One region of the Streptomyces sp. NPDC007971 genome, then DNA from elsewhere that is predicted to be linked to it. Evidence: riboswitches for the same ligand, from Rfam matches in the RefSeq annotation. Region 1 holds a riboswitch; each other region holds the start of a gene.

Region 1 (3,265 bases):
GGCCCAGCCAGAACAGCACCATCGCGGCGCGCGCGAGCCATGCGGTCGTCGTGGCCGCGGCCAGGGTCGCGGCCAGCACCGCGAGCCCCTCTGTGGCCACACAACACAGGAACACCGCCCCTGGCATGCGCGGCCGCCAGTGCCGTACGACGAGCACCAGCAGCGGTGGCCAGAGCAGCGCCGCCAGGGCCAGTGACGTCTGCGCGAGATGCTGCAGGCCGAGCGCCGAGATCCGGGTGCCGAGGACCGTCGTGGCGGCGACGGCGGTGAGCGCGCCCGGGCTCCGGGCCTCGGTCACCCACCGCTCCCACTGCCCCACCAGCCGTACGGCGAAGTGCGCAGCGAGCGCCACCCAGGCGATGCAGGCGAGCCACAGGAAGACCCGGGACAGCGTCTCGGCGCCTGCCAGGTGCAGGTCCACCGACACGATGCCGGTCGCCATCACGGCGGCCCCCGCCGCCGGCGGACGCCCCGCCCACCACGCACGCAGAGCCGAGATGCCGGGCATGCGCCCGATGCTAGGCAGCCGGGCGGCCCGCGGGGGGAGGGCACGCGCGCGTGGGGCTCGAAAAGAGCACGGGCCGGGAGAGCGTGGGTCGGGCAGGTACGGGTCGGGAGGAGGGCACCGGTCAGACGGGCCGCACCACGCTGTGCACGACCGATTCGCCCCACTGGTAGACGGGCTCCTCGCGGACGCACCCGCCGGGCGTCGGGGCGTGGACCAGCTTGCCGTCTCCGGTGCAGATGCCGACATGGCTGCTGTCGCCGTGGAAGAAGACCAGATCGCCCGGCAGGAGGTCGGCGAGGGGCACGGGGGTGCCCGCCCGGGCCTGGTCGCGGCCGGTGCGCGGGAGGGCCACACCGGCGGCTCTCCAGGCGGCCTGGGTCAGGCCGGCGCAGTCGTAGGAGCCGGGGCCACTGGCACCGGACACGTACGGCTTGCCGATCTGGGCACGGGCGAAGGCGACCGCCTTGTCGGCCCGGCTGGCGTACGAGCCGACGGATCCGGTGGACCCGGTCGACCCGGTGGACCGCGACCCGATGGATCCGATGGACGATGAGTCGGCGGATGCCGTGGACGGCGATCCGGTGGATCCGGTGGACGGCGACCCGGTCTCCTGCCGTGCCCGTGCCCGCCGCCGCGTCGGCTCGGCCGTCTGCCACGTGGCCTCTTCCCGGTCCGGCTGCTCGGCCGTCTGCCATGCGGCCTCCTCCCGGTTCCACTGCCCGGCCGAGGCCGGCTGCGCGTTCTCCTGGGCCGTGAGCCGTGACAGCAGGTCGCGCGCGGTGACGAGCTTCTTCTGGACGGCGGCCTTGGCCGCCTTCACGTCGTACGGTGCCGCCGAAGTCTCGGGGCTCGCCTCGGGGGCCACGCCGGGGTCCACGTCAGGGGTGGCGTCGGGGTCCGCGGTGGTCCGCCCCCGCTCGGCCGCGTCCTTCACACGCGAGGCCAGCCGCTTCATCACCCGGTGCGGGGCGAAGTGGTCCTGCGGAAACTCCGCGAGGAGGGCGGTCGTGTCCGGGGCGGTGGCGAAGGAACCCAGCCCCTCACGGGCCTTGGCGAGCCGGCCCGGGCGCCGGGCACTCTCCTCGGCCAGGGCGTCCGCCTTCCCCTGCTGCCGGCCCGCCGGCTGCTCCTCGGCCGCCGCGTCGGCCCGGCGGTAGAACTCGTCGACCTTCTTCTCGATCTCGGCCGGGCTCGGACGGCCGTCGAGTGCGGGGACGGCCTCGGCCGTCTGGGACAGGACGGCCACGGAGGTGATGGCGGCGGTGGCGAGAGCGGGTGTGCGGACGCCCGCTCCGAGGGCTGTGCCGGGGCGCGGCTTGCGGTGCGACGCCAAGGGAGGCGACTCCTTCCAATGGGCCGCCTACCGGGTTAGCTGTCGGGTTCGGGCGGGTGGTTCGGAAGGGTTGCCCTACGGCTTCGTCCCGGACGGGAGTCGGCCGATTCACCCCAGGATCGGTGGGTCCCCGGCTCCGGCGGCCATGTGGAGGCGTACCGGACTCGGCGGAGGCCGCAGCGCTCGGCGACGTTCGCCGGAAGGGGGTCGTGCGGCCTGACCGCAACCTAGCCAACTCGTGTGACTCCTGTGAAGGTTGGAGTGTCATATGTCCGATACATTTCCGTGACCTGAGGCCGTTTTCATACAGGCGTGACAAGACGCTCTCGCAGCGTGAGGGGCAATCGGCGCGGAGCGGAGTGGTGATCGACTCTCCGGGACCGTGTCCGATAGCGGGTGCCTGCGGGGGCCGTGTTCCCGGGACGGCGACCGGTTGTCGGTGCGGCACCCTAGACTCGGAGAGCGATGAGCAGCCTCTTTGACGACAGCTTCCTGGCGGACCTCCAGCCCCCTCGCGGGAACGACGAGGAACCCCCGCCGCCGCCCGAGGACGATCACGCTCCGGAGTCGCTTCCGGGCGATCTGTTCGGCGGGAAGTTCGACGTGCCGCCGGACCGGGACGCCTACTACCGCGACGGAGCCCCGCGCCCCGCGATCGACGCGGCAGCGCTCCTGGAGGGGCTGAACGAGAACCAGCGCGCCGCGGTCGTCCACGCCGGCTCGCCGCTGCTCATCGTCGCCGGCGCGGGCTCCGGCAAGACCCGCGTGCTCACCCACCGCATCGCCCATCTGCTCGCCGAGCGGAGCGTGCACCCGGGTCAGATCCTCGCGATCACCTTCACCAACAAGGCCGCGGGCGAGATGAAGGAGCGCGTCGAGCAGCTCGTCGGCCCGCGCGCGAACGCGATGTGGGTCATGACCTTCCACAGCGCGTGCGTGAGGATCCTGCGGCGCGAGTCCAAGAAGCTCGGCTTCACGTCGAGCTTCTCCATCTACGATGCCGCCGACAGCAAGCGCCTGATGGCCCTGGTCTGCCGCGATCTGGACCTCGACCCCAAGCGCTTCCCGCCCAAGTCCTTCAGCGCCAAGATCAGCAACCTGAAGAACGAGCTGATCGACGAGGAGGACTTCGCCGCCCGGGCGGGCGACGGCTTCGAGAAGACCCTCGCCCAGGCCTACGCGCTCTACCAGTCGCGGCTGCGCGAGGCCAACGCGCTCGACTTCGACGACCTGATCATGACGACGGTCAACCTGCTGCGCGCCTTCCCGGACGTGGCCGAGCACTACCGCCGCCGCTTCCGGCACGTCATGGTCGACGAGTACCAGGACACCAATCACGCCCAGTACGCCCTCGTGCGCGAGCTGGTGGGCACCGGCGAGCGCGCCGCCGTGGACGTCGACGTCCCGCCGGGCGAGCACGACCT
Region 2 (3,265 bases), on a different contig from region 1:
GCGCAGGGCCACCACCATGGACGAGGGCGGACGCGGCCTGTTCCTGGTGGCCCAGTTCGCCGACCGCTGGGGCGTTCGCCACACGCCTGACGGCAAGGTCATCTGGACGGAACAGCAGCTTCCCGCGCAGCCGTGAAACGCCCGGTCCGCACCGGCCCGGGCTCTCACGCCGAGATGCTGCCTCTGCACGCGGAAGCGCATGCACGCGCTTGCGGGTCGGCCGTCTCGCCGCCACCGCACGTCAGGCCGGGCGGACCACGCTGTGGATGATCGAGTCACCGCCGTAGTAGATGGATTCCTCGCGGACGTAGGCGCCGGGCTTCGGCGCGTGGATCATCATGCCGTTGCCGATGTAGACACCGACGTGGCTGATGTCGTCGTAGAAGAAGACGAGGTCGCCGGGCTGGGCGTCGGTCAGGGACACCGTCTTGCCGGCGTTCACCTGGTCGTAGGTGGTGCGCGGCAGGGAGACGCCGGCGGCCTTCCAGGCGGCCTGGGTGAGGCCGGAGCAGTCGTAGGAGCCTGGCCCGGTGGCGCCCCAGACGTAGGGCTTGCCGACCTGCGCGCGGGCGAAGGCGAGCGCCTTCGCGGCCTTGGCGGCGTACGTGGAGCCCGACGAGGAGGTGGAGGTGCCCGAACCGGAGGACGAGCCGGATCCGGAGGACGAGCCCGATCCCGAGGAGGACCCGGATCCCGAGGAGGAGCCCGAGGTCGAGCCCGACGACGCACTCTGCTGCTTCTTCGCCGCCTGCGCCGCCGCGGCCTGCCGCTTGGCGAGCTCCGCCGCCTTGCGCGCCGCCTCCTCCTGCTTCTGCTTCTCGATCGCCGCCAGACGTGCCTTCTCCTCCGCCGTCAGCTTGGACAGCAGCTCCCGCGCGGTGGACAGCTTCGTCTGGACGGTGGACTTGGCCGTCTGGAGGTCGTTCTGCGACTTGGTCAGCGCTTCGAGGCTCCGGCCGGCCTCCTGCCGCGTCTTCATGGTCGCGGACTGCTCGGTGATGTAGTCGTCGACCGCGCCCTTCTGACGCGAGGTCATCCGGCTCATCAGCTGCGTCTGGTCGAAGTAGTCCTGCGGGTTGTCCGTGAGCAGGAAGGTCGCGGTGTCGGGGGCGGCGACCCCGTTCCGGTACTGGGCCGCGGCGAACAGGCCCAGCTCCTCACGCGCCTTGTTGAGGCTGGCCGTGCGCTTGGCCACGTCGTCGCGCAGGGCGTCGACGCGCTCGCGCTCCTTCGCGGTCTTCTCCTTCGCCGCGTCGTACTTCTCGGTCGCCGACTCGGCCTGGCGGTACAGGTCGTCGACCTTCTTCTCGACCTCTTCGAGGCTCGGCTTGTGGCCGGCGGAGGGGGCGGCATCGGCGTTCTGGGACAGCAGGGCCAGGGAGGTGAGGGCGGCCGTGGCGAGGACAGGGGTGCGTATGCCGACTACGCGCGTGCCCGTGGAGCCCGACTTGCGGTGCGACGCCAAGGGAGGCGACTCCTTCCATGTTCCGCCTACCGAGTTAGCTGTCGGGTTCGGGCGGGTGGTTCGGAAGGGTTGCCCTACGGCCCTGTCCCCGGAAGGGAGTTGGACCGGTTCACCCCAAGGTCGGTGGGTCCCCGGCTCCGGCTGCCGTGCGGGCGCGCCGGACTCGGCGGAGGCCGCACGGCCCGGCGACGTTCGCCGGTGGGGGTCGGGCGGCCTGTCGGGAACGCTAGCCAACTCGTGTGGCCCCTGTGAAGGATGATGGGCGATATGCCCGATACATTTTCGTGACCTTTGCTCGATGGCGTCGTTGAGCGCAGTCAATCCGCGTCGGTGTGGGACGAGTGGTCCGGAATTGCGCCGTCCACACATATGCGGGAGCGCCGGGCGCTCGGCTCGGCGCTCCCACCGAGCGCTCCGCTCGCGGCACCGAGCGAGACCGAGGAGGCCCATGCCGGCGGGAACCCGCCTCGACTCAAGGCCGCCGCAGGTGTGCCGCGCCCGGCGACCCAAACCGACCGCCGGTACGCCTCAGGCGACTCGCGGCCCCTGCAGGAGAGTCGCCGCGGCCGCCCTGGCCTGAGCCGCAGGGCGGGGGCTGCCCGAGATGGCCGCGGTGGTCATGGCCCCTTCGGCGAGCAGCACGACCTGATCGGCGACGTCCGCGGGAACTCCCGCCCGTCCTGCCAGGTCGGCCACGTAGTGCCGGAACCGCTCCTTGTGGTGGCGTGCGGCGTCGGTGACTTCCGGGGACGTGGCACCCAGCTCGCCGAAGGAGTTGATGAAGGCGCACCCACGGAAGTCCGGCTCCTCGAACCAGCCATGGAGCCAGTCGAAGACCACCAGCACACGTTCCCGGGGGGACACGTCCGCCGCCTCGACATGCTCCTTCAGATCGTTCAGCCACCGGGCGTCCCGCCGCCGCAGATACTCCTCGACCAGCGCACCCTTGGAGGGAAACTGCTGGTAGAGACGCCGGAGGGTGACTCCGGCGGCAGTGCGCACGGCATCCATTCCGATCGCCTGAATTCCCTGGCCGTAGAACAGCTCCTCGGCCGCATCCAGGATCCGGGTGCGGATCGGGTCTTCCTGCATCGCGGGCCGCCCTTGCCGTACGTGTGCGAGAACCATCGTTCTCCCAGGGTACGCGATCGGTCGCGAAAGCCGTCGCCGGACGTCCCCGGGAAGCCCAGGACGGACCCAGGAATCAGTGGCGGCCAGGACCGGGGTGGTCGTTCTTGCCTCGTCCGACCTACGAGCAGCGACACTGTCGCGCTCGCTGAACGTCGCACCCAGCACTCCGAGGGCACTTCGTTGCGGGACGCGAGTGAACGCCCCACCCCCCGCTCGCACTGCGCGAAACGGCGCAGGCCGTCGAAGACGATCGGTACACTCCGACCGCTTCAGCACCCTGAACATTCCTTGTTCATGGCGACTGCGACGTGAAGTTCGGAGTCAACTCCCGCAACTTTCACACCCGTTGAGTCACTCTCGCCGACGCGTCGAGCCCTGTTCGCTGCACGGAATGCCGACCTTCCGAACGTATATGCCACTGCGGATTGGGTACGCACAGAAGCTAATCGAAATTGTTGTGAGTACTATTCGGCCAAGCAACGGCACACAACTTCCGGGAGAGAGTCACTGTGGCCGAGAATCAGGATGAAACAACCAGCCTCAGGCCGTTGTACGCCGCTCGGGTGGCAGAAGACCTGACGCGCAACGCCGAAGAGCAGGAGCGTCTCAGCAGCGAGGTGGCCGCACTTCAGGAGAAGCTGGAGACGCTCCGCCACGACCAGGCCCTCC
Region 3 (3,265 bases), on a different contig from region 1:
CGCCGGCCGCGCTCGGACTGGAGGTGCCTCGCGGCCGCACCGGCGCGGGCGCTGTCGACCGTCGTACCGGGGCGGTACTTGCCGGTGAGGAAGCCGGAGGCGAGCGCGTAGTAGGGGACCGCCGCGAGGCCCGCGCGGGCGGCGACGTCCTGCAGCGGGCCCTCGTAGGTGTCGCGGGAGACCAGGTTGTAGTGGGGCTGGAGGGCGACGTAGCGGGCCAGGCCCTCGCGCTCGGAGAAGTCCAGAGAGGCCCGGAGCCGCTCGGGGGTGATGTTGGAGGCGGCGATCTGACGGACCTTGCCCGCCTTCACCAGGTCGTCAAGGGCGCCGATGATCTCCTCGACGGGGACCTCGGGCTTGTCGTAGTGGGTGTAGTAGAGGTCGATGTACTCGGTGTCCAGGCGGCGCAGGGAGGCGTCGGCAGCGGCCTTGATGTTGGCCGCGGACAGGCCCTGGTACTCCGGGTGCTGGCTGACCTTGGTCGCGATGACGACGTCGGAGCGGTTGCCGCGGGCCCTGACCCACTTGCCGATGATCGTCTCGGACTCGCCGCCCCTGTTGCCCTCGGCCCACGCCGAGTAGGCGTCGGCGGTGTCGACGAAGTTGCCGCCGGCGGCCGTGTAGGCGTCCAGGACGGCGAAGGAGGTGTCCTCGTCGGCGGTCCAGCCGAAGACGTTGCCGCCGAGGGCGAGCGGGAAGACGCGGAGGTCGGAGGAGCCGAGGGTGCGGCGTGAGGCATGGGAGTCGGTCATGTCCCGGTTCAACGATCACATCCGTCCCGTCCATTCCGCGATTGCTGCGAATGGTGGGGGCCGGACGACCGGCAGCCCTGACGTCGGGGGGTTGTCGTCAGGGCTGCCGGGGACCGGATGAGGGGGTACCGGGGACCGGATGAGAGGGTGCCGAGGCTCAGGCGTCCCGGCCGGTCAGGGGTTGAGGCCCTTGTCGCGCAGCCACGGCGCCGGGTCGATGCCGGTGGCCTGGCCGTTCGGGTGGACCTCCAGGTGGAGGTGAGGCCCGGTGACGTTGCCGGTGGCGCCGATGCGTCCGATGACGTCTCCGGTGCTGACCTTCTGGCCGACGGAGACGCCGATCGAGGACTGGTGGCAGAACCACAGCTCGGTGCCGTCGTCCAGGGTGAGGACGGTGCGGTAGCCGTAGGCGCCGGCCCAGCCCGCCTGGGTGATGGTGCCGCTGTGGATGGCCTTGATGAGGGTGCCGGTGGGAGCGGCGAAGTCGAGGCCGGTGTGGTAGCCGGAGGACCACATCGAGCCGGGCTGGCCGAAGGTGCCGGTGATCGTGTACGAGACGACCGGCAGCTTGTACTCCTTGGCCAGGGCGGCCAGGCGCTCCTCCTCGGCCTTCTTCTTCGCGGCGGCCTCGGCCTTCTCCTTGGCGGCCGCGGCCTTGTCGGCGGCTTCCTTCTGCGCCTTGGCGGCCGCGGCGGCGCTCTGCTTCTCGGCGTCGGCGAGGGCGGCGGCGGTGGCCTTGCTGTCGGCCTTGCTCTGCTGCTGCTCGGCCTGCGCCATGATCCGGTTGCGCAGGGCCTCGCCTGCGTTGCCGCTCCGGTCGCTGTCGGCGGAGGTCACCCCGACCTTGCTCAGCGTGGGCGTCGTGGCCTTGGCCGCGTCGGAGGCGGAGGAGTCGTCGAACAGGGAGCCGACGGAGGGCAGGTCGGGCATCGAGAGGGACACCGGCGGCTTGCCGGTGTGGGCGCTGGCCATCCCGCCCGCGCCGACGGCGGCTATCACGCCGACGCCGAGGACGGTGGAGCTGCGGGCGAGTCCGCCGCGCTGCTTGGCGACGCGGTGCCGGCCCCGCACCGGGCGGACGGAGTCCTCGGTGGGGTTCCATTCCTCCCAGGGGCCCTCGTCAGTGCGGTGGTCGCCGTAGCCGAAGGTCTCGGTCTCGCGCTGAGCCGGGATGAACGGGGCTTCTGGGGCAGGCCGGTTGGACGCCACGAAGGCGTGCTCCTTTCCTTCCTCCGCCTACCGGGTTAGCTGACGGGTTCGGAGCGGAAGGTCTCCTACGCGCGTAAACCGGCCGTGGACTCGCAAAGTTCACGACGGTGTCTGCGCGATTCACCCCAAGGTGGTGGTTCCCCGGTTCCCTTGCGGGATTCGGCACGTGCGCACGGAGCCGCCTCGGGTGACGGCTGGGACGACCGCGCTGCGTTATCGAACGTTAATAGACCCACCTGTGAGATTCCAAGCCGTTCGGCTTGATCATTAACGTTCTTCGACGCGGACGTACGGGGTATGACCGGGGGAAAACGGGCGAGTTGACCGACGTTCAGCAGTCACAGAGGCTTTGATGGTGACTCAGATGTTATGCGGAGGGCTGTCGTCCGGTCACTGTGGGTCATGGGAGCCGGAGCCGGCCGGTCAGGGCCGCCGTACGGCCAGCAGCGCCATGTCGTCCGTCGTCCCTCCCCCGGAGTGCCGGCGCACCTCCGTGGCCAGGCGGCCGAGCAGGGCGCCCGGGTCGGGGAAGCTGCGCCCGGTGAGCCGCCGGGCGGGATCGTAGAAACGGCCGTGGCCGTCGCGGGCCTCGGACAGGCCGTCGGTGTGGAGCAGCAGGGTGGCGCCGCCCGGGAAGCCGTACTCCGTCGCCCGGTCGGGCCACAGGCCCAGGTCGCCCATGCCGAGCGGCAGTGCGGGCTCGCACGGGACCAGGGTGCGCACGGTGCCGTCGTCGTGCAGCAGCAGCGGCGGCGGGTGGCCGCGGTTGACGATCCGTACGGCCCTTTCGCCGTGCGGGAGTTCGGCGAGGACGGCGGTCGTGAAGCCCTCGAAGGCGTCGAGCCCCTCCCGTCGCGTGCCCTCGCGGGCCAGGGCGCGCTCCAGCCGCTCGGCCACCGCCTCCAGCGTGGCCTCCTGCTCGGCGGCCTCCCGGAACGCCCCGATCACCACGGCGACGGCGGCGACGGCACCGATGCCCTTGCCGCGCACGTCCCCGACGATCAGCCGGACGCCGTGCGGGCTGTCCTGCACCGCGTACAGGTCGCCGCCGATGAACGCGTCCCGCTGGGCCGCCTCGTAGCGGGCCGCGATGTCGAAACCGGCGATACGGGCGGCGGGTTCGGGCAGGACGGCCCGCTGGGCGGCCACGGCGATCTCCCGGGCGGAGGCCAGCCGCTGGTCGCCGAGGCGTACGACCTGGTTGATGACGGCGGCCAGCACGGCGACCGTGGCCACCGTGAACACCTCGGTGAACGTGCCGGCGTCCGGGCGCAGGCCGTAGCCGGCGTGCACCGCGACGGTGG

Evidence for each region. Region 1 has a riboswitch for cyclic di-AMP ahead of ACFZCP_RS00365 (NlpC/P60 family protein). Riboswitches for the same ligand answer to the same signal wherever they lie in the genome.
Region 2: linked by a shared signal. The riboswitch ahead of ACFZCP_RS44750 (NlpC/P60 family protein) and the one ahead of ACFZCP_RS00365 (NlpC/P60 family protein) in region 1 are both predicted to bind cyclic di-AMP.
Region 3: linked by a shared signal. The riboswitch ahead of ACFZCP_RS24870 (peptidoglycan DD-metalloendopeptidase family protein) and the one ahead of ACFZCP_RS00365 (NlpC/P60 family protein) in region 1 are both predicted to bind cyclic di-AMP.

What each region holds. Positions count from the first base shown of each region.
Region 1 is NZ_JBIBJK010000001.1:82,074-85,338, forward strand. It holds gene ACFZCP_RS00360 (tellurite resistance/C4-dicarboxylate transporter family protein) at 1-508, opposite strand, end outside; gene ACFZCP_RS00365 (NlpC/P60 family protein) at 630-1,841, opposite strand; cyclic di-AMP (ydaO/yuaA leader) riboswitch at 1,849-2,021, opposite strand; gene pcrA (DNA helicase PcrA) at 2,307-3,265, shown strand, end outside.
Region 2 is NZ_JBIBJK010000041.1:17,593-20,857, reverse strand. It holds partial or broken gene ACFZCP_RS44755 (SpoIIE family protein phosphatase) at 1-136, shown strand, start outside; gene ACFZCP_RS44750 (NlpC/P60 family protein) at 242-1,465, opposite strand; cyclic di-AMP (ydaO/yuaA leader) riboswitch at 1,474-1,644, opposite strand; gene ACFZCP_RS44745 (TetR family transcriptional regulator) at 1,994-2,593, opposite strand; gene ACFZCP_RS44740 (hypothetical protein) at 3,160-3,265, shown strand, end outside.
Region 3 is NZ_JBIBJK010000011.1:309,158-312,422, reverse strand. It holds gene ACFZCP_RS24875 (aldo/keto reductase) at 1-752, opposite strand, end outside; gene ACFZCP_RS24870 (peptidoglycan DD-metalloendopeptidase family protein) at 927-1,961, opposite strand; cyclic di-AMP (ydaO/yuaA leader) riboswitch at 1,969-2,136, opposite strand; gene ACFZCP_RS24865 (SpoIIE family protein phosphatase) at 2,385-3,265, opposite strand, start outside.